Ruegeria pomeroyi DSS-3: one gene and its partner. The protein of the gene in region 1 interacts with the protein of each later gene in a pairwise test. Links are inferred from orthologs where the notes say so. Each region holds a gene or a part of one and is shown in the gene's direction. Other genes may lie near its edges. The genes, in order: dnaE and dnaQ.

Region 1 (11,445 bases):
GAGCTGCCGCGCCGGTCTTAGCACCGGCTCGACCATCCAGTCGCCGACCAGCTGTGCCTTGGGCAGCACACCCTGTCCACGCGCCTGCGCGAGCAGGCGCCTGAGCGCGAGTGGCGCGCCGGAAACCTGCAAGGTTTCCGGCCCGTTTTCCGTGCCGGAAAACGGCAGCGCTGGCCGCGCGACCACCGTGCCTTCGACCGTATCAAGCCGCGCCGCATCCCAGCTTTCCGTCAACAGCGTCACCGCTCCGCCGCAACACTGGCCCAGCTCCGGCCCCAGCGCATGCCGGCTCAGCCCCAGCCGCCCGGCGCGGGCCGCCTCTGCCGCCTGAAACTCCAGCGCGCCGCCTCCGATGGTACCGGACTGGCCGTTCTCCCAGACCAGCATCGCCGCGCCCACCTCGCGCGGGGACGATCCCCTGATCGCCGCGATCACCACCCTGGTCACTCGCCCATGCGCGGCCACCGCCGCGCGCAGCCCCTCCAGATCAAACGCCATCGCCAAGCCTCCGGATGCCTTTCCAGACCTCCTCCGCCGTCGCGGGCGCGTTCAGCGCCGGATAGGCATCGCCACAGGATGCCACGGCATCAGACAAAGCCAGCCAGGCCGAAATCCCCAGCATGAAGGGCGGCTCGCCCACGGCCTTCGACCGATAGATCGTGTCCTCGCGGTTCTGCCCGTCCCACAGCGCCACGTTGAACACCTCGGGCCGGTCCGAACAGGCCGGGATCTTGTAGGTCGAGGGCGCATGCGTCCTGAGCCGCCCGTGATCGTCCCAGACCAGCTCCTCGGTGGTCAGCCAGCCCGCGCCCTGCACGTAGCCGCCCTCGACCTGGCCGATATCCAGATCGGGGTTCAGCGAGGCGCCGGCATCATGCAGGATGTCCGCGCGCAGGATGCGGTATTCGCCGGTCAGCGTGTCCACCGCCACCTCGGTCACCGAGGCGCCATAGGCAAAGTAGTAGAACGGCCGCCCGCGCCCCTGGATGCGGTCCCACTCGATCTTGGGCGTCTTGTAGAACCCGGTCGCCGACAGGCTGATCCGCCCCTGATAGGCCAGCGCCGCCGCCTCGGCAAAGCTGTAGCGCGCCTCGCCCACCTCGACATGACCATTCCCGAACCGGACCGAGGCGACCTCCGCCTGATGCCGCTCGGCGAGATACGCCGCCATCCGGTCGCGGATGGTGTCGCAGGCGGCCTTGACCGCCATGCCGTTCAGGTCCGATCCCGACGAGGCCGCGGTGGCCGAGGTATTGGGCACCTTGGCGGTGTCGGTGGCGGTGATCTTCACCATCTCCAGCGGAATGCCGAACCGGCTTGCGGCCACCTGCGCCACCTTCTGGAACAGGCCCTGGCCCATCTCGGTGCCGCCATGATTCAAATGTACAGAGCCATCCTGATAGACATGCACCAGCGCGCCCGCCTGGTTCAGATGGGTCAGGGTAAAGGAAATCCCGAACTTCACCGGTGAAAACGCGATCCCCCGCTTGACGATCGGATTGGCCGCGTTCCACGCCGCCACCGCCGCCTTGCGCGCGGCGTAATCCGAACTGGTCAGCAGCGCTTCGGTCATCCCGTGCAGTTCGAAATCCTCGACCACCTGCCCATAGGGCGTGGTATTGGCTTCTTTCTGGTTGGAAATACTCCGGGGGATGTGGGGGGCAGCGCCCCCCACCGGCGCCGCATAGTAATTACGCTGCCTCAACTCGACCGGGTCGATCCCCAGCACATGCGCGGCATGGTCCATCACCCGCTCGATCCCGACCATCCCCTGCGGCCCGCCGAACCCGCGATAGGCGGTGGCGGATTGCGTGTTGGTCTTCAGCCGGTGGCTCTCGATCCGGGCATTGGGCAGCAGATAGGCATTGTCCGCATGCAGCATCGCCCGGTCCGCGACCGGCAGCGACAGGTCCTGCGCCCAGCCGCAGATCGCGTGATGCAAGAAGGAGACGCCCTGAATCCGCCCCTCCGCGTCGAACCCGGCGCGATAGGCGATGCGGAAGGCATGGCGCTTGCCGGTGATCACCATGTCGTCGTCGCGGTCATAGCGCATCTTGCAGGCACGCCCCGTGGCGCGCGCCGCCACGGCGCAGGCCACCGCCAGCGCGTTGCCCTGGCTCTCCTTGCCTCCGAAACCGCCGCCCATGCGGCGGGTCTCGACCCGGACGGCGTGCATCGGCACGCCAAGCGCCTCGGCCACCTTGTGCTGAATCTCGGTCGGGTGCTGGGTGGAACTGTGCACCAGCATGTCACCGCCCTCGCCGGGCAAGGCCAGCGCGGCCTGACCTTCGAGATAGAAATGTTCCTGCCCGCCCAGCTCGAATGTGCCCTCGATGACATGAGCCGCCCCGGAAATCGCCGCCTCGGCATCACCCTTTTCATAGATGCGCGGCCCGTCCTCGAACCGGCTGTTGGCCGCCAGCGCCTGTTCGATGGTCAGGATCGCGGGTTCCTCGGCATAGTCGATCCGCGCCCGCCGTACCGCCTTGCGCGCGGCCAGGTGGCTGGTCGCCACCACCACGAACAGCGGCTGACCTACGTAGTGAACGGTGCCGTCCGACAACAGCGGCTCGTCATGGGCCGAGGGCGAGACATCATTGGCAAAGGGCAGGTCATCGGCCACCATCACCCGGACCACGCCGGGTGCTTTCCGTACCGCGTCCAGATCCATCGCGGTGATCCGCCCCTTGGCAATCGTGCTCAGGCCAAAGGCCAGATGCAGCGTATCGCGCGGGGTGGGGATATCGTCGACATAGCGGGCGGTGCCGGCCACGTGCAGCGGGGCCGCGTCATGGGGCAGGGGTTTGGCGACGCTCATGCCCGTACCTCCAGCACATTGGCCAAATGGCCCTGATCCTCGGCGAAATAGCGGCTCAGCATCGCCTTGGCGGTCTCCATCCGATAGCGGGCCGAGGCGCGCATGTCCGACATCGGGGTGAAGTCCCGTTCAAACTCTGGCAGGGCCGCGTTAACAACCTGTTGCGTCCAGGGCTGGCCGATCAGCGCGGCCTCGACCGCGCTGGCACGTTTCGGGATGCCCGCCATACCGCCAAAGGCGATGCGGGCGGCGGTGACGGTGCCACCCTCGACGGTGATGTTGAAACAGCCGCAGACGGCCGAGATATCCTGATCGAAGCGCTTCGACAGCTTGTAGCATTTCAGCCGGTCGGGCTGGCGCGGGAAGCTCACCGCCTCGACAAATTCACCCGGCGCGCGGTCCTGCTTGCCGTAGTCGAGAAAGAACGCCTCGAGCGGCAGGTCGCGGCGTGTGTCACCCTTGCGCAGATGCAGGGTGGCACCCAGCGCGATCAGCGCGGGCGGGTTGTCGCCGATGGGCGAGCCATTGGCGATGTTGCCGCCGACAGTGGCGGCATTGCGCACCTGCACGCTGGCATAGCGGCGGATCATCTCGCCATAAGAGGGATGCAGGGGGGCCAGGGCGTCGCGCATCCGGTTCATGTCGACCATGGCGCCCAGGCGCACATGGGTATCGGTGATCTCGATATCTTTCAGATCGGCGCAGCCTGAGAGAAAGATCACCTTGGGCAACTCGCGCAGCTGCTTGGTCACCCAGAGGCCGACGTCGGTCGCCCCGGCGACCAGCGTGGCGTCGGGATGGGCGTCGTAAAGGGCCGCCAGTTCATTGCTTGAGGTTGGTGCGGCAGGGGGCTCTGCCCCCCGGCCTGCGGCCTCTCCCCGGAGTATTTCCGGCGATATGAAGGCACGATCGGTGGCGAGCCAGTCGGGTTTCGGCGCGTCCTCGACAGCGCGGGCGGCGCGGATGATCGGGGCGTAGCCGGTGCAGCGGCAGAGATTGCCGGCCAGCTGGGTGTCGTGATCGGTGGCGCCCTCGGCATGGCTTGCGGCCATCGACATCACAAAGCCCGGGGTGCAGAAACCGCACTGGCTGCCGTGATGGGTGACCATGGCCTGCTGCACCGGATGGGTGCCGCCCAGCCCCTCGACCGTGCGCACCGCCTTGCCGTCGAGTTGTGGCAGGAACAGGATGCAGGCGTTGAGCGCGCGGCTGCTTTCAGCATCGCTGATCATCACGGTGCAGGCACCGCAATCGCCTTCGTTGCAACCTTCCTTGGTGCCGGTCAATCCACGCGCCTCGCGCAGCCAATCGAGCAGTGTCGCGGTGGGGTCTACCCCCGCCAGCGTGACTGTCTCTCCGTTCAGAAGAAACGAGATGTCCATCCTGTGAAACCGGTCGCGTTACCCTGTTGGCCCAGGTGTGCCCGCCTTCGATGCGACGTAGAAGGGGGCCGGGCTGTTATCTGTCCTCAAGGTTAGAAACGGGAACCGCCGTCTGGCAAGAAAAACTCCATCTGCGATGCAGCAATTTTCGCCAACTTGTTTCGAAAGGGTGAGAGAATGGTCAGATTTACCCATTTGAATCATCTGTTTGCCCGAGAGACCGGGAACAGGTTTTGAAAGACCTTCATGTTTTTGCGAATAATCGCGGCGGGCTGTTTTGGGAATTGGCGGTAGTTTCCGGCCCGTCGCCCGCCCTCAAAGCAGCGAGGCCAGCCGTTGCAGGCCGATCGCGATGGCCAGCAGGCCAACCGCCACGGTAAGGGGGCGTCTGGGTAGGACCGCCGCCAGGCGACCGCCCACAAGGGCGGCCGGCACGCCACCCGCCACCAGCCCCGCGACCGGTAACAGCACCTCGTGCAGATCGCGCCCGGTGCCCCAACGGCCCAGATGGTACCCGGCCATCAGCGCCAGGAACACCGTCAGGCTGACCGCAAGCTCGGCCAGCGCCGAGGATCCGATGGCGCGGCGCGGCTCGTGCCCCGACCCGATCAGCCCGCTGGTCACCACCGGCCCCCAGCTGCCGCCGATCCCCTCGATCAGCCCGCCCGTCGCCCCCAGCACCGAGATCCGGCCAGTCGCCAGCAGGCGCGGCGCCCGTCCCGATAGCCCGCGCCACAGGATCAGCCCGCCGATCAGCAACAGGTAGCTGGCGATGATCACGGTCAGGACCGGGCGCTTCAACTCTCCCAGGATGAGCGCGCCGACAAGGCCGCCCGCCGCCCCGGACAGCGCCAGCCGCATAAACAGCGCCTTGTCGATATTGCCGTTGAGCGCATGGGACAGGCCCGCAACGATGCCGGTGGGCACCTTGGCCGCGTTGACACTGGCCGAGACCAGCGGTGGCGGCACCCCCTGCGCCAGCAGGACCGAGGCCGAGATGACGCCGAACCCCATGCCCAGGGCGCTGTCCGCAAGCTGCGCAAAGAAGCCGACAAGGGCAAAGGTGAGGAACAGGTCCAAGGGCGACTCGGGGAGTGGGGTTGAGCCTTCTCCCATCTGGCTAAGCTATGCACATAGCCCCGGCAATCGGGCTTTTCGCGGGTCGGAAAACATCCGCCGTGGCGCCTGCGAAGCGGATCGCCTATCGTCGCGCCCATGAGCAGCAATCCCCGATTCATCCACCTTCGTCTTCACACCGAATACTCCCTTCTGGAGGGGGCGGTCCGGCTAAAGAAACTGCCCGCGCTTTGCGACAAGATGGGCATGCCGGCGGTGGCGGTGACCGATACCAACAACCTGTTTGCGGCGCTGGAATTCTCGGTCGGGGCCAGCGGGGCGGGCATTCAGCCGATCATCGGCTGTCAGCTGGATCTGGCCTATGTCGCCGCGATGCCGGGCGAACGGCCCAAGCCGCCGGCGCCGCTGGTTCTGCTGGCGCAGAACGAGGCCGGGTATGAGAACCTGATGAAGCTCAACAGCTGCCTTTACGTGGACAAGGGCGGACAACTGCCACAGGTCACGCTGGAGGAACTGGAGGCGCTGGGCGACGGGCTTATCTGTCTCAGCGGCGGGCCGGACGGGCCGGTGGGACGGCTGTTGCAGGCCGGTCAGCGCCCGGCGGCCGAGGCGCTGGTGGATCGGCTGGCGGCCATCTTTGCCGATCGGTTTTATATCGAGTTGCAGCGCCATCCGGGCGAAGGTGGCGCGCCCGAGGCGGAGCGCCTGACCGAACGCGGCCATGTGGAAATGGCCTATGCCAAGGGCCTGCCGCTGGTGGCCACCAATGATGTCTATTTCCCCGAGGCCGGCATGTACGAGGCGCATGACGCGCTGATCTGTATCGCCGACGGCGCCTATGTGGACCAGGCCGAGGGCCGCCGCCGCCTGACCGCGCAGCATTACCTGAAATCGCCGCAAGAGATGGCGACCCTGTTCGCCGACCTGCCCGAGGCGATCGAGAATACGGTCGAGATCGCGCGGCGCTGTGCCTTCATGGCCTATCGGCGCGACCCGATCCTGCCGAAATTCGCCGATGACGAGGTCGTGGAACTGCGCCGTCAGGCCAACGAGGGCCTGCAGGCCCGACTGGCGGTCATCCCGCATGCGGTCAGCGCCGAGGATTACCAGAAACGGCTCGATTTCGAACTCGACATCATCGAGGGGATGGGCTTTCCCGGATACTTCCTGATCGTCGCCGACTTCATCAAATGGGCCAAGGATCATGATATTCCGGTGGGGCCGGGGCGGGGTTCGGGTGCGGGGTCGCTGGTCGCCTATGCGCTGACCATCACCGACCTTGATCCGCTGCGCTATTCGCTGCTGTTCGAACGGTTTCTCAATCCCGAACGGGTCTCGATGCCCGACTTCGACATCGACTTCTGCATGGACCGGCGCGAAGAGGTGATCCGCTACGTGCAGGAGAAATACGGCCGCGACAAGGTGGGGCAGATCATCACCTTTGGTGCGCTTTTGTCCAAGGCCGCCGTGCGCGACATCGGGCGGGTCTTGCAGATGCCCTATGGCCAGGTCGATCGTCTGTCCAAGATGATCCCGGTCGAGGGGGTCAAGCCCGTCAGTATCGAAAAGGCGCTGAAGGACGAACCGCGCCTGCGCGAAGAGGCCCGCAACGAAGAGGTGGTCGACCGGCTGCTGACCTATGGCCAGCAGGTCGAGGGGTTGCTCAGAAACGCCTCGACCCATGCCGCCGGTGTGGTGATCGGAGACCGGCCGCTGGACGCGCTGGTGCCGCTCTATCAGGATCCGCGCTCGGACATGCCGGCGACCCAGTTCAACATGAAATGGGTGGAACAGGCCGGGCTGGTCAAGTTCGACTTCCTGGGCCTGAAGACCCTGACCGTCATCCAGAACGCGATGGACCTGATCTTCAAATCGGGGCGCCCGCTGCATGTGGCCGCTGACGGGCGCCAGCTTTATGACCCCGCCGAAGGGGCCGAGAACCAGATCAACGCCATCCCGCTGGACGACGTACCGACCTACAAGCTCTACTCGGCGGCCAAGACGGTGGCGGTGTTCCAGGTGGAAAGCTCGGGCATGATGGATGCGCTCAAGCGCATGAAGCCCACTTGTATCGAGGATATCGTGGCCCTCGTGGCGCTTTATCGCCCGGGGCCGATGGAAAACATCCCGGTCTATTGCGAGGTGAAGAACGGGCTGCGCGAGATCACCTCGGTGCATCCGCTCATCGACCATATCCTCGAGGAAACGCAGGGCATCATCGTCTATCAGGAACAGGTGATGCAGATCGCGCAGGTGATGGCGGGCTACAGCCTGGGTGGCGCCGACCTGCTGCGCCGCGCCATGGGCAAGAAGATCAAGGAGGCGATGGACGCCGAGCGGCCCAAGTTCGAAACCGGCGCGGCAGAGAATGGCGTCGATGCCAAGAAGGCCTCCGAGGTGTTCGACCTGCTCGAAAAATTCGCCAACTACGGTTTCAACAAATCGCACGCCGCCGCCTATGCGGTGGTCAGCTACCAGACCGCCTGGCTGAAGGCGAACCACCCGGTGGAGTTCATGGCGGGTGTCATGAACTGCGATATCCACCTCACCGACAAGCTGGCGGTCTATTTCGAAGAGGTCCGCAAGGGGCTGGGCCTGCCCTATGTGCCGCCCTGCGTGAACCGGTCTCAGGCCACGTTCGACGTGGTTGGCGGAGAGCTTGTCTATGCGCTGGGCGCGCTCAAGAATGTGGGCGTCGAGGCGATGCGCCTGGTGGTCGAAGGCCGCCAGGGCGCTCATCCGCCGGAACCGGCGTCTTCGCGCGACGCCGCGAGGAGGCCCGACAGGGCCGAGGAGCGCCCCTTTGTGACCCTGTTCGATTTCGCCCGCCGGGTGGACCTGAAAAAGGTCGGCAAGCGCCCGCTCGAGATGATGGCGCGCGCCGGGGCCTTTGACCAGCTCGATCCCAACCGGCGTCGGGTGTTCGACAGTATCGAGGCGCTGATGGCCTATTCCGGCGCCATCTTCGAACAGAAAAGCTCCAACCAGGTCTCGCTCTTTGGCGAGGCCGGTGACGACCTGCCCGAACCGCGTCTGGCGCAGGCGCCCGACTGGCTGCCCGCCGAGCGCCTGTCAGAGGAGTTCAAGGCCATCGGCTTCTACCTCTCGGGCCATCCGCTCGACGACTATATGCCGGCGCTGAAACGCAAGGGCGTACTGACGCTGGACGAGGTCACCGAACAGGCGCGCTCCGGCCCGGTGCTGGCCAAGATGGCAGGCGTCGTCGCCGGCCGGCAGGAACGCAAATCGGCGCGCGGCAACCGCTTTGCCTTTGCCCAGATGTCCGACCCGACCGGCGCCTTCGAGGTCACGCTGTTCTCGGAGGTGCTGGAGAAAAGCCGCGAGTTCCTCGAAACCGGCTCCCACGTGGTGCTGACCGCCGAGGCGACGATGGAGGCCGATCAGCTCAAGCTCTTGGCGCGTTCGGTCGGCCCCGCCGATGCGGTGGTGGCCGAGGCCGGCGCCACCGGCCTGCGGGTGTTCATGGACAATGCCGGCGCGGTCGAGACGGTGGCCCATATCCTGGCCGAGGCGGCGCAGGCTGCGCGCAATGCGGCGCGGGGTCCGGTGCAGCTGTGCCTGATGGATCCGGGCCTGCCCGGCGAGGTCGAGATGGATCTGGGGCAGGAGTTTCCCTTGAACCCGCAGATCAAGGGCGCGCTGAAATCGCTCGACGGGGTGGTGGACGTCGAAGAGATGTGAGCGCCCTCAGACCGTGGCCCCGGCCAGCGCGGCCAGGCCACTGCGGTCCAGGCGGTCGCGAAAACCGATACAGACAAGGCCCGTCTGGTGCGGGCCTTGCGCGGGGGTGACCTCCCAGCGGCGGCCCACGGTCTGGATCAGCCACAATGCCCCTTCGATATCGCGCAGATAGCCTTTGGCGCGGATCACCCCATGGGGGCCAGTGGCCAGGTCGCGCGCCAGCCGCTCGATCGGCTGGCCACCTTCCGGGGCCAAGACCAGACTGTCAAACAGGCGGTCGGAATGGTGGGCGGGCTGGCCCGTGCCGGGGGCGGGCAGCACACCCAGCAACGCGCCGGGTGCCACCCGGCCGCGTTCAGCCGGGATGGCGATGGCGCCGGGGGCGGCCTCGGCCAGCCATTCCATCAACTCGGTTTGCACCGCATGCGCTAGCAGATCGGTCTTGTTCACCACAACGATCTCGGCATCCGAAAGCTGCCGGGTGATGGTGTCGCCGACATAATCGTCCTGTGCGCGCTGGCGCACGGTTTCGCCGTCCACCACCACCACGATCCCGTCGGATCGGATACCATCGGCCAGCAGCATGGTCGACACGATGGCACCGGGGATCGCGACGCCCGAGCTTTCCACCAGGATATGGTCGGGACGCGGCTCCATCGCCGCCAGATCGTTGAGCGCGCCGATCAGGTCGCTGCCGAAGGAACAGCAGATGCAGCCCCCCGCGATCGAGATCATGCCGTCCTCTTCGGCCTCGATCAGGTCGGCGTCGATGGGCAGGTCGCCGAATTCGTTGACCAGTACCGCCAGCCGGCGCCCCGCCGCATGGCGCAACAGGTGATTGACCAGCGTCGTCTTGCCGGCACCCAGATAGCCGCCGATGACGGTGACCGGAAGCGGCGTCATCAAAGCGCCGATGCCGGAAAGATCCGTCCGCCCTGCACCGTGCCCCAGACACCGATATCCTTGAGCGCCATCGGATCGGCCTGGGTCGGGTCACTGTCGAGCACCGCGAAATCGGCCCGCTTGCCCACCTCGATCGAGCCGACCTCGCCATCCATATGCAGGGTATAGGCGGCCCCCAGGGTGATCGCGTAAAGCGCCTCGGAAACGCTGATCCGCTCCTCTTCGCCCTGCACCCGGCCCGAGGCGGTGATCCGGTTGACCGCCGCCCAGGCGGTAAAGAGAGGCCCCAGCGGGGTGACCGGTGCATCCGAGTGAATGGCCATGGGCACGCCGGTATCCAGCGCGGTGCGGCAGGCATTCATCCGGCAGGCCCGTTCCGGTCCCACGGTCAGCCGGTAATGCTCGTCCCCCCAATAGAAATGGTGGTTGGCAAACAGGTTCACATTCATGCCCAGGCTGCGCATCTTGCGGAACTGCGCCGCGTCGGCCATCTGGCAATGCTGCAGGGTAAAGCGGTGGTCGGGGCTGGGATGCGCCTTGAGCGCGGGTTCCAGCATGTCCAGCGCCATCTGGGTGGCCTGATCGCCATTGGTATGGGTATGTACCTGCAGCCCGGCGGCCAGTGCCCTGTGATAAAGCTCGGACATCTGCTCGGGCGCGGTGTACCACAGACCGTTTGGCGCGCCGTTGTAATAACCGGGCCAGCGCAGCCGGGCGGAAAACCCCTGGATCGAACCATCGGCCACCGCCTTGATCCGCCCCAGCCGCAGGCGCTCGGTCGAGCGCGGCTTGAGCGAAACGCAATAGTCGACGATCTCTTCGGCACTCATGCCAAAGAAAACGCGCAGCGGCACGATACAGGCGGGATAGTCCTCCTCGCCGGTGACCCGCAACATCATGTCGACGCTGTCATCGGTCAGGCGGGCGGCCAGGTCGGTGCAGGTGGTCACGCCCGCCCGCACGCAGAGCTTGCCATAGTCGCGCAGGCCCCGTTCGTCGCAATCGGTCATCGCCCGGTCGAACCCCACATGGGGCCCCACCGGCGTCATCGCGTCGGGGCCGTAAAGCGGGCCAAGCGGCAGCCCGTCCTCGCCCAGCGGGATGCCGGGATGGTTCACCCCGGGTTTCATCAACCCGGCCAGTTCCAGCGCGCGGGTGTTGACGTTCATGATATGGCCCGAAGCATGCAGGATGCCGATCGGCCGGGTGGTCGAGACCTGATCCAGCTCAAGCCGGGTCACCCGGCGGTTCTCCATATAGATCGGGTCAAGCGCCCAGGCCGCCAGAGGCGTCTCGGGCCCGCTCATCTGTGCCTCGGCCTCGCGCAGCCGCGCCACCACCGCGTCTATGGATTTCAGCCCGGGCCAGACTCGGCCCTCTGGGTCCATCCGGTCGAACCACCCCACATAGACGTTGCGCCACAGTGTGCCCTCCATCGTGTGGGCATGCCCCTCGACAAAGCCGGGCATCAGAACCTTGCCGGCAAAGCGGTCATCCAGCCGGTAATCGCCCCAGCTGGCCAGTTCCTCAAGCGTGCCGATGCCCAGAATACGCCCGTCGCGC
Region 2 (10,298 bases), 3.4 Mb from region 1 along the record:
ACCCGGGCAGAGCGATCCTTGATGGTCGGATCCTCGATCTCCATCTTCAGCCGCTCATCGGGGTAAAGCGGCGTCAGGTTGTCAAAGGCGATCTTGTGGCGCGCCTTCTCGGGATCTTCGAAGTTGATCATGGTGACATTGGTCAGGGCGAAATAGCGCTCGCTATCGTCAGGCGCCTTGATCTCACCCTCGACCGTATCACCGGTGCGCAGGCTGTACTGGCGGATCATGTCGGGCGAGACATAGATGTCGTCAGGACCCGGCAGATAGTTCGCCTCGGGCGAGCGGAGAAAGCCAAAGCCGTCCTGCAGCACCTCAAGCACGCCATCGCCGCCGATGGTCCATCCCTCGTCCGCGCGCTCGCGCAGAATCTGGAACATCATCTCGCCCTTGCGCATGGTCGAGGCGTTTTCGATCTCCAGCTCCTCGGCCATGGACAGCAGGTCCTTGGGGCTCTTTGCCTTGAGATCGGCAAGATTCAGGGATTCGATCGTCATCGTATACGGACCCTCTGCCGCCCTGTGGCGGCGCTAGAACGGAATATGTGAACAGGAGACACGGATGCCCGGACGGGCGCGTTGACCCCTAGATAAGCGCGCTGGCAGGCAGAGTCAAAGGGGGATCAGAATTTCACGATCACCGACAGCACGATCACCACCATCAGCAGCGTCGGTACCTCGTTCATCATCCGGTACTGGCGCCCGGTCAGCCGGTTCTGCCCCGCTAGAAAGCCCTTGCGACGCGCGTTGAGCCACTCGTGGAACCAGGTCATCGCGATGACGGACGCACCCTTGGTCCAGGGCCAGACCTCGCCCCAGTCGACGATTCCGGGCGTCAGAACCATGATCAGACCACAGACCCAGGACACGATCATGGCCGGCCGCATGATCACGCGTACCAGCTTTTCTTCCATCTCGTGGAAGATCGCCGGTGCCTCCTGCACCTTCTCAGCCTTTTCGACGTGATAGACAAAGAGCCGGGGCAGATAGAACAGACCAGCCATCCAGCTGATCACCGCCATGATGTGCAGGGATTTGACCCATGGGTAGAGGGTGAACAGCAGGTCGGTCATCATGTCTCTCTTCGGGGTCCTGGCCTCGTATCTAATAATAAAAAAGAAAAGAAGAAAGATTGATGGTTTTGTAGGCCGCTCCGTTTTCGTGGATAACTGTTCTCTCCCTGCGGTTTTCCCCAATGTGTGAAACTTTGCGCGAATGTTCCGAGGTCTGTGGAAACATCAAACATTTACATTTTTTAACAGTGGCTTACATCAACTTCTCTTGGCGGATAAGATCGGGGAGTACGGGTGGAGGACCATGAATATGTCCTGTTATCCCTGCTCGTGCGGTTATCCTTGTCCAGATGGGATGGAACCCGGGCGACTCGGGTGAGATTTATCGGTTTTCCCCGGGCTTGCACGTCAAGCCGAAAAGCATGAAAAACCGTACCAGAGCGATCACCAGATTTCCCACGGGGTTTTCCACATGACTGTCCCCCTCATCCTGGCATCCGGCTCGGCCATCCGGGCCCAGCTGCTGGAAAACGCAGCCGTCCCCTTTACCAAGGATGTACCGCGCGTTGATGAAGAATCGGTAAAGGCAGCCCTGCTGGCCGAGAGTGCACCGCCGCGCGATATCGCCGATGCCCTGGCCGAGATGAAGGCGCGCAAGATCAGCGACAAGCATCCCGGCGCCATGGTGCTGGGATGTGATCAGGTGCTCGACTTTCAGGGCAGGCTGTTGTCGAAACCCGACAGCCCCGAGACCGCATTGGCGGAACTGAAACAGATGAGCGGTCAGCGGCACATGCTGCTGTCGGCCGCGGTGATCTATGAAAACGGGCAACCCGTCTGGCGCCATGTCGGTCAGGTCCGGCTGCGGATGCGGGCATTGTCCGACAGCTATCTGAGCGGTTACGTGGCGCGCAACTGGGACAGCATTCGCCACGCGGTCGGCGGCTACAAGCTTGAGGAAGAGGGCGTTCGCCTGTTCTCGACCATTGACGGGGATCACTTTAACGTTTTGGGTATGCCCCTGTTGGAACTGCTCAATTTTCTGGCATTGCGCGGAGTGATTGACACATGACCGAGAACCGGATTCCGCTGGCTGGCGTGATCGGCCACCCGATTTCGCATTCGAAATCGCCCCGGTTGCATGGCCACTGGCTCAAAACCTATGGCATCAACGGCCATTACATCCCGATGGATGTGGCGCCCCAGGATCTGGCGCAGGTGGTGCGCACCCTGCCCAAGGCAGGCTTTGTAGGGGTGAACATCACCATCCCGCACAAAGAGGCGGTGATGTCGGTTGCCGATCAGATCACCGATCGGGCCACGCTGATCGGCGCGGTCAATACGCTGATCTTTCGCGAAGACGGGCGGATCCTGGCAGACAATACCGATGGCTATGGCTTCATGGAAAACCTGCGCGCAGGTGCGCCCGGTTGGGACCCGAAATCGGGGCCGGCGGTGGTGTTTGGCGCCGGCGGCGCTGCGCGGGCGGTGATCTCGGCCCTGGCCGAGGCTGGCGTGCCCGAGGTGATCGTTACCAACCGCACCCGTGTGCGCGCCGACAAGCTGAAGGACGATTTCGGCCAGCGGGTCACCGTCGCCGATTGGGTGCAGGCCGGGAACGTGATCGAGGATGCGCGTCTTGTGGTCAACACAACCTCTCTGGGGATGATCGGCAAGCCGGAGCTGCGGGTGCCGCTGGATGGGCTGCGCGCGGATGCGGTGGTGACCGATCTGGTCTATGCTCCGCTCAAGACTCGTCTTCTGGCAGAAGCCGAAGAGATGGGATGCACCACGGTCGACGGGCTGGGCATGTTGCTGCATCAGGCGGTGCCGGGGTTCGAACGCTGGTTTGGCGAGCGCCCGGTTGTCGATGCGGCCACGCGCGCGGCCGCGCTCAGATGACATTTCGACTTGGGCTGACCGGCTCCATCGGCATGGGTAAATCCACCACGGCGCAGATGTTCGTGGACGAAGGCTGCGCGCTGTGGGACGCGGATGCGGCGGTGCACAGGCTCTATTCCAGCGGCGGCGCGGCTGTAGCGCCAATGCGGGCGGCCTTTCCTGATGCGGTGGTTGACGATGCGGTCAGCCGCCCGGTGCTGAAACACATCATTGCCGAGGACCCGCAGGCGTTGAAACGGATCGAGGCCATCGTGCATCCGCTGGTGGCCGAGGATCGCGCCCGGTTCCGCGACAGCGCGACGGCAGATATCCTTGTCTTTGACATCCCGCTGTTGTTTGAAACCGGGGGCGAGGCCGCGATGGATGCGGTCGCCTGTGTCTCGATCCCGCCCGAGGAGCAAAAGGCCCGTGTCATGGCACGCGGCACCATGACCGAGGCACAGTTCGAACAGATCCGGGCCAAGCAGATGCCGAACGAAGAAAAATGCGCGCGGTCCGATTTCGTGATCGTGACCGACACGCTGGACCATGCCCGCGCGCAGGTGCAGGATATCGTCAGGCAGATACGGGCGGGTAACATCCATGCGTGAAATCGTACTCGACACTGAAACCACCGGATTCGACCCTGAAACCGGCGACCGCATTGTCGAGATTGGCGCGGTCGAGTTGTGGAACCACATCGCCACCGGCAACACCTATCACCAGTATATCAATCCCGAACGGATGATGCCCGCCGAGGCTTTTGGCGTGCATGGCATCGGCCCCGATATCCTGGAGCCGCCGCAACAGCCGGAACCGGGCCAGGTGACCCTGCGCGACAAGCCGGTCTTTGCCAAAGTCGGACAGGCGTTTCGCGATTTCGTCGCCGATTCCCATTTGGTCATCCACAACGCGTCCTTCGACATGAAGTTCCTGAATGCCGAACTGCGCTGGATGGGCCTGCCCGAGATTCCGTTCGATCGGGCCATCGACACGCTGGGCATGGCCCGGCGCAAATTTCCGGGCTCGCCCGCCACGCTGGATGCGCTGTGCCGGCGGTTTGGCATCGACAACTCGAACCGGGTGCTGCACGGGGCCTTGCTGGATGCCGAGATCCTGGCCGAGGTCTATCTGGAACTGATCGGTGGCAAGCAGCCCGATTTCGGCCTGTCGACGGTGACAACGGGCGATGGCCCCGGACAGGAAACCGCCTGGCGGGCGATGCCACGGCCAACCCCCCTTCCCGCAAGGATCACCGAGGCAGAGCGCACGGCGCATGCCGAGTTTGTCGAGAAACTGGGGGAAAACGCGGTGTGGAAACGCGCCTGACCCGGGTCAGGCGCGCGTTCCGGATCAGGCGTCGGCCTTTTGCTCGGCCTGGGCGGCCGCCTGCTGGCGAGCCAGCTCCGAGCGGTACAGCGCCATGAAGTCGATATTGTCGAGGTTCAGCGGCGGATAGCCACCGTCGCGGGTGATATCGCTGACGATGCGGCGCAGGAACGGGAACAGCATCCGCGGGCACTCGATCAACAGGAACGGGTGCAGCTGCTCGTTCGGCACACCCTCGACATGGAAAATGCCGCAATAGTCGATCTCGAACACGAACAGCACATCGTCCATGCCCTTGGCCTTGGAGGTGATGTTCAGCTTGATCGCAATTTCGTACTGGTTGTCGGTGCTGCGCTTCTTGGCATCCAGATTGACCTGGACATTGACGTCGGGTTGCACGTCGCCCGAGGCCCCGCGCTGCGCCATGACGTTTTCAAACGACATGTCACGAATGAACTGACCCAATACACGCATCTGGATCTGGGGCGGCTGCTGGGCAGCAGCGGCGTCGGTCTCGGCCATGAAATCCTCCGGCTTTACAAATTTGCCACTGCTTAACAGTTTGGCGCGGTCGGCTCAATGCCGGTCGGGCCCCTCGACCCAGCCTGACGGGCCGGCGCCGCGTTCGCGATGGGGGCGCACCTCTTCCCATTCGCCGTCGATCACGTCGCCGGCGTCACGATGCGGCTGGCGCATTCCTGGCCCCATCTGAAAACTGGCGACCTGAATGCGCGCGCGCAGGTAGCGATAGACCGCGACCCGTACGCCCGGTACCAGCAGCGCAAATCCCAAAGCGTCGGTGAAAAACCCCGGCGTTAGCAGCAAAGCGCCGGAAAACAGGATCATCGCACCATGGGCCAGCGGCTCGGTCGGATCGTCCAACTGGTTGAAGGCGCGGTTCAATTGGCCCAGCGCCATGCGGCCTTGTGTCCTGACCAGCCAGGTTCCCAATACCGCAGTCAGCACCACGATCGCCAGTGTCGGCCATAGCCCGATCAGCCCGCCGACCTGTATGAACAGGGCGATCTCGATGATCGGAACCAGCAGGAAGGCCAGAAACAGATACATTCAGCGCGTCCTTTCGCCTATGGTCAATGGTGGACTTGCCCCCAACCGTTGCCTACATAGTGATCCTAAGCCCAGGTTACAAAGTTTCTGGCCCGAGACCGAGGACATAATGAACTCTCCCCTGATCCAGCTTCTTGTGCTGGCCGGCATTGCCATTTTTCTGATTCTGCGCCTGAAAAGCGTGCTTGGAACCCGTGAGGGGTTCGAAAAGCCGCCCGTGCCGCAGCAACCGGAGAACCGCACCCGGCGTGATTTCGAGGTGATCGAAGGCGGCCCTGACCGCGATATCACCGACCATGTCCCCGAGGACAGCCCGCAAGCCCAGGCCCTTGCGGCAATGAAACGGATCGAACCCGCCTTTTCGGTCAGCGAATTCGTACAGGGCGCGCGTGGCGCCTACGAGATGATCGTGATGGGATTCGAGCGCGGCAATCTGGACGAGATCGAACCGTTCCTGACCGAAGAGGTGTTTGAAACCTTCGTTGGCGTGGTCGCCGCGCGCGAAGATCAGGGCCTGACCATCGAGGCCGAATTCATCGGTGTACGTGAAACCTCGATCCAGGATGTGCATTTCGACAAGGACAGCAATCGAGGCGAGATCACCATGCGCTTTGTGGGCGAGCTGACCTCGGTCGTGCGTGACCGGGGCGGCGATGTGATCGAAGGCAGCCCCACGGCGGTGAAACGGCAAAAGGACGTCTGGACCTTTGCCCGCGTCATGGGCACCGACGATCCGAACTGGCTGCTTGTCGCCACGGACGCATGATTGGCGCGCTCCGGTCGGCTGTTCTGGCAGGTGCCATGATGACCGCCTCAGCCGGAGCGGCAGAGACGACGCATACCGTTCTTTCCTTTGCCCAGCTGGACGGCTGGGCAGAGGATGACCACGCGGCCGCGCTGTCGACCTTTCTGAACACCTGCGATCAGTTCAATGATCCCGACTGGCGCAGCCTGTGCGCCATGGCGCGCGAGGCGACGCCCGAAACCGCGCGCGGTTTCTTCGAGCTGCTGTTTCGCCCGGTCCTGATAGAAGACGGGCAGGACGCGCTGTTCACCGGCTATTTCGAACCCGAGCTTGAGGGCGCGCGGTTCCCCTCGTCCCGCTTTCGCTATCCGGTCTACAAGATGCCGCCCGAGGCGCGCGCCAGCAATCCATGGCTGGAAAGGCGCCAGATCCTCACCAGCGGTGTGATGGACAATCGCGGGCTCGAGATTGCCTGGGTCGATGACCCGGTCGAATTGTTCTTTCTGCAAATCCAGGGCTCGGGCCGCATTCGCTTGCCCGATGGCCAGACCGTGCGGGTCGGCTATGGCGGTGCCAATGGGCATCCCTATCGCTCGATCGGGGTCGAACTGGTACGGCGCGGTGTCTATTCCGCCCATCAGGTCAGCGCCCAGGTGATCAAGAACTGGGTGCGGCGCAACCCCGAGGCCGGGACCGAGCTGCTTTATCACAACCCGTCTTACGTTTTCTTTCGCGAGCTGCGGCACCTGCCCTCGGATCTGGGGCCTGTCGGGGCGATGAACCGGTCGGTGACGCCGTTGCGGTCGATCGCGGTCGATCCCGCCTATACGCCGCTGGGCGCGCCGGTCTGGGTCGAAAAGAACGGTGCCGGCCTGATGCGGCGCCTGATGGTGGCGCAGGATACCGGCTCGGCCATCAAGGGGGCTCAGCGGGCCGATATCTTCTTTGGCACCGGAGACGCGGCGGGACAGGCGGCGGGCACGTTGCGCGACCCGGGCCGCATGGTGGTTTTGCTGCCGATCCAGCGCGCCTATGCCCTGTTGCCGGACGGGTACTGATGACCCGGAGAAAGCTGACACGGGATGAAATCGACCTCTGGCGCAAGGTCGTGCGGCAGGCGGATCGCCTGCATCCCGAACGCGTGGACGGGGTGCATCCCCAGACCCTGCCGAAACCGAAGCCCACCAAACCGCTTCCGGTGCCTCTGGAGCCGTTTGAACTGGGCCAGGCCGCGCGCGCCAAACCGGGGCGCCATGCGCTGTCGCCATCGCTCAGCGAGCGGCTGTCGCGCACGCCGGTGCAGATGGACCCAAAGGCCTATACAAGGATGCGGCGCGGCAAGCTGAAACCCGAGGGCAAGCTGGACCTGCACGGCATGCGCGTCGATACCGCCCACCCTGCCCTGATCCGCTTCATCCTGACCGCCCAGTCCCAGGGCAAGCGGCTGGTTCTGGTTGTCACCGGCAAGGGCAAATATCGCGACGAACCCGGCCCCATCCCCACCCCGCGTGGCGTGTTGCGCCATCAGGTGCCGCAATGGCTGTCGCTGCCGCCGCTGGCACAGGCGGTATTGCAGGTCACACCAGCCCATATCAGCCATGGTGGCGAGGGCGCCTATTACGTCTATCTCAGGCGCAACCGGGGTTAGCGGTCGTTATTCTCGATCACCACGTCCAGCGTGTCGCGCGCATAGGAGACGATCCCGGGAAAAGCGCGTTCCAGCGGAACGTTTCCCGCCTCGAACAGGTCGGTCATGTTGCGCGCCTCGGCGATCATCGCCAGCAGCGTCGGCGAGGTGGCGGCGATGAAATGACCCGATTCCGCCTCGTCCGAAAACTGGCTGGTGTCGATCACCGCGACCGGCAGGTCGGTGATCAGCGCGGCCGAGCCGATCTGACCCAGCCGCTCGCTGCTTTGCTTGCCGCGCAGGTGTCGCGACAGGTTCAGCACGTTGTCCTTTTCCGAGGCCATCACCACAAAGGGCTGTGGCACGGTCTTGATCCGGCGCATCTGGCTGCGGAACACGTCGAGATCCAGATCGGGCGAGATCAGGATGACCCCGTCCAGATGACGCGCGGACCAGCCCGGGGTGGCGATCTCGATCTGGCGCAACGCTTCCATCAACAGGAACGAGCCCATCGAATGGGCAACAACCGCAAGCCGGTCGATCCGCTGTTCGCCCAGCCTGCGCAGCACGGTTTCCAGCCCGTCGCGGGCAAACACCGTGCTGTCGGCGTCATAGGCATAGCCCAGCGCATGACCCTTGCTGGGCCAGGAATAGACCATCAGCGACCCCGGCATCTCGATGTCATGGGCCAGCTGGGCGGCGCGATAGGCGGTTTCTGTCTGGGTCGAGTTGAAGCCATGCACGAACAGAGTCAGCTCGCGCTGTCCTGCCGGTTGTCGCGCAAGCTCTTGCTTTAACCGGGCGCGAAACGCTTCGGGCTGGTCGAACACCGTCTGCCCGGCCAGGATGAACTGTTTTTCCGGGTTGGCCCGGCCATAGCCGAAATCGAGCCGCCCGGGGCGACGGTCGGGCGGGATCGAGACGGTCAGTTCCAGCAGGCTCAGGTTGTCGGCACGGTCAGGGCCAAAGGATCCGTCGTCCTTTTGCACCCGGGTGGTCGCGGCAAAGATCGTGGCGGGGCTGCCCACCGCCAATGCCTCGGGCGTGATCGGCGTATAGCTGCGGTCGGTACAGGCCGACAACAGCGCGACACTCAGGATGATCGCAACCCGAATCCGCATTTCAAACCCTCGTTCCGGCGAAACCCCGTCTGTTACAAAACGTAACGGCTCAGGTCGGTCGAGCGTGTGAGCTCTCCCAGATTGGTATCGACAAAACCGGCATCCACCGTCACCGCCTCGCCCGACCGGTCGGGCGCGGTAAAGGACAGTTCCTCGAACACCCGCTCCATCACGGTGTAAAGCCGCCGCGCACCGATATTTTCGACGCTCTGGTTCACCTCGGCGGCGATATGGGCCAGCGCCGCGATACCGTCGGGGGTAAAGGTAACGGCCACGTTCTCGGTGCCCATCAGCGCCGTGTATTGCAGGGTCAGCGCATTGTCGGTTTCGGTCAGGATGCGCACAAAATCCTCTTCGGTCAGCGCGCGCAGCTCCACCCGGATCGGCAGCCGACCCTGCAATTCGGGCAGCAGGTCGCTGGGCTTGGCGATGTGAAAGGCCCCGCTGGCGATGAACAGGATATGGTCGGTCTTGATCGGCCCGTATTTGGTGCTGACAGTAGTGCCCTCGATCAGCGGCAGCAGGTCGCGCTGCACGCCCTCGCGGCTGACATCGGCCCCGCGCGCGTCCGAGCGAGCGCAGACCTTGTCGATCTCGTCCAGAAACACGATACCGTTCTGTTCGACCGCTTCCAGCGCGGTCTTGTTGACCAGCTCGTCATCCAGCAGCTTGTCGGCCTCTTCCCCGATCAGGATTTCATAGCTGTCAGCCACGCGCAGTTTCTTGCGGGTGGTGCGCCCGGCAAAGGCCTTGCCGAACAGGTCACCCAGATTCATCATGCCCATATTGCCGCCCGGCTGGCCCGGGATTTCGAACATCGGCATCGGGTTCGCGCCATCGGCGACTTCCAGCTCGATCACGGTATCGTCCAACTCGCCCGATTTCAGCTTCTTGCGGAACATCTCGCGGGTGCCCTCGCGCGCATCCTCGCCAGCAATGGCCGTGATCACCCTGTCCTCGGCCGCCTTATGGGCGCGGGCGCGGACCTCGTCCCGCATATAGTCGCGGGTTTGCACGATGGCGGCATCGGCAAGGTCGCGGATGATCTGTTCCACATCGCGCCCGACATAACCGACCTCGGTGAACTTGGTCGCCTCGACCTTGATGAAGGGCGCGCGCGCGAGTTTCGCCAGGCGGCGGCTGATCTCGGTCTTGCCGACCCCGGTGGGGCCGATCATCAGGATGTTCTTGGGGTATACCTCGTCGCGCAGATCGTCGGCCAGCTGCTTGCGCCGCCAGCGGTTGCGCAGCGCCACGGCGACGGCGCGTTTGGCGTCTTTCTGGCCGATGATGAAACGGTCAAGCTCCGAGACGATCTCGCGCGGGGTCAGGTCGGTCATGTGCTCTCAATCTCGTTGTTGCGTTCCGGAACCTAAGCATGGGGGCCGAAAACACAAGCCGATCACGCGGCGTTCACCGCAGGACACGTGCTTTCAGCTATGCGTGAGGCAACCTTTCCGAAAGGCTCCTGCAAGCTTATTCCTCTCTATGCGCACAAGACGCAAAGTCCAACCA

Evidence for each region.
Region 2: the proteins of dnaE (region 1) and dnaQ interact in binary tests that used the Escherichia coli proteins (3 or more experiments, as listed by UniProt). The link is inferred for Ruegeria pomeroyi DSS-3 from one-to-one orthologs.

What each region holds. Positions count from the first base shown.
Region 1 is NC_003911.12:673,547-684,991, forward strand. Bases 5,033-9,179 are described here. They hold dnaE (DNA polymerase III subunit alpha), read left to right. Parts: upstream 5,033-5,415; coding sequence 5,416-8,979; downstream 8,980-9,179. Other genes in these bases: SPO_RS03310 (sulfite exporter TauE/SafE family protein), read right to left, coding at 5,033-5,280; SPO_RS22120 (CobW family GTP-binding protein), read right to left, coding at 8,986-9,179. Also shown: xanthine dehydrogenase accessory protein XdhC, read right to left, coding at 1-498; xdhB (xanthine dehydrogenase molybdopterin binding subunit), read right to left, coding at 488-2,818; xdhA (xanthine dehydrogenase small subunit), read right to left, coding at 2,815-4,200; more of SPO_RS03310, read right to left, coding at 4,516-5,032; more of SPO_RS22120, read right to left, coding at 9,180-9,882; SPO_RS03325 (amidohydrolase), read right to left, coding at 9,882-11,445. UniProt on the Escherichia coli protein: DNA polymerase III is a complex, multichain enzyme responsible for most of the replicative synthesis in bacteria. This DNA polymerase also exhibits 3' to 5' exonuclease activity. The alpha chain is the DNA polymerase catalytic subunit.
Region 2 is NC_003911.12:4,097,035-4,107,332, reverse strand. What follows is about bases 2,360-5,359. They hold dnaQ (DNA polymerase III subunit epsilon), read left to right. Parts: upstream 2,360-3,496; coding sequence 3,497-4,222; downstream 4,223-5,359. Other genes in these bases: SPO_RS19730 (FxsA family protein), read right to left, coding at 4,799-5,290; secB (protein-export chaperone SecB), read right to left, coding at 4,247-4,744; coaE (dephospho-CoA kinase), read left to right, coding at 2,911-3,504; SPO_RS19750 (shikimate dehydrogenase), read left to right, coding at 2,360-2,914. In the rest of the region: transcription termination factor Rho, read right to left, coding at 1-497; SPO_RS19760 (CopD family protein), read right to left, coding at 623-1,072; SPO_RS19755 (Maf family protein), read left to right, coding at 1,485-2,084; more of SPO_RS19750, read left to right, coding at 2,081-2,359; SPO_RS19725 (Tim44/TimA family putative adaptor protein), read left to right, coding at 5,400-6,056; SPO_RS19720 (murein transglycosylase A), read left to right, coding at 6,053-7,093; SPO_RS19715 (Smr/MutS family protein), read left to right, coding at 7,093-7,683; SPO_RS19710 (alpha/beta hydrolase), read right to left, coding at 7,680-8,783; ATP-dependent protease ATPase subunit HslU, read right to left, coding at 8,816-10,123. UniProt on the Escherichia coli protein: DNA polymerase III is a complex, multichain enzyme responsible for most of the replicative synthesis in bacteria. The epsilon subunit contain the editing function and is a proofreading 3'-5' exonuclease.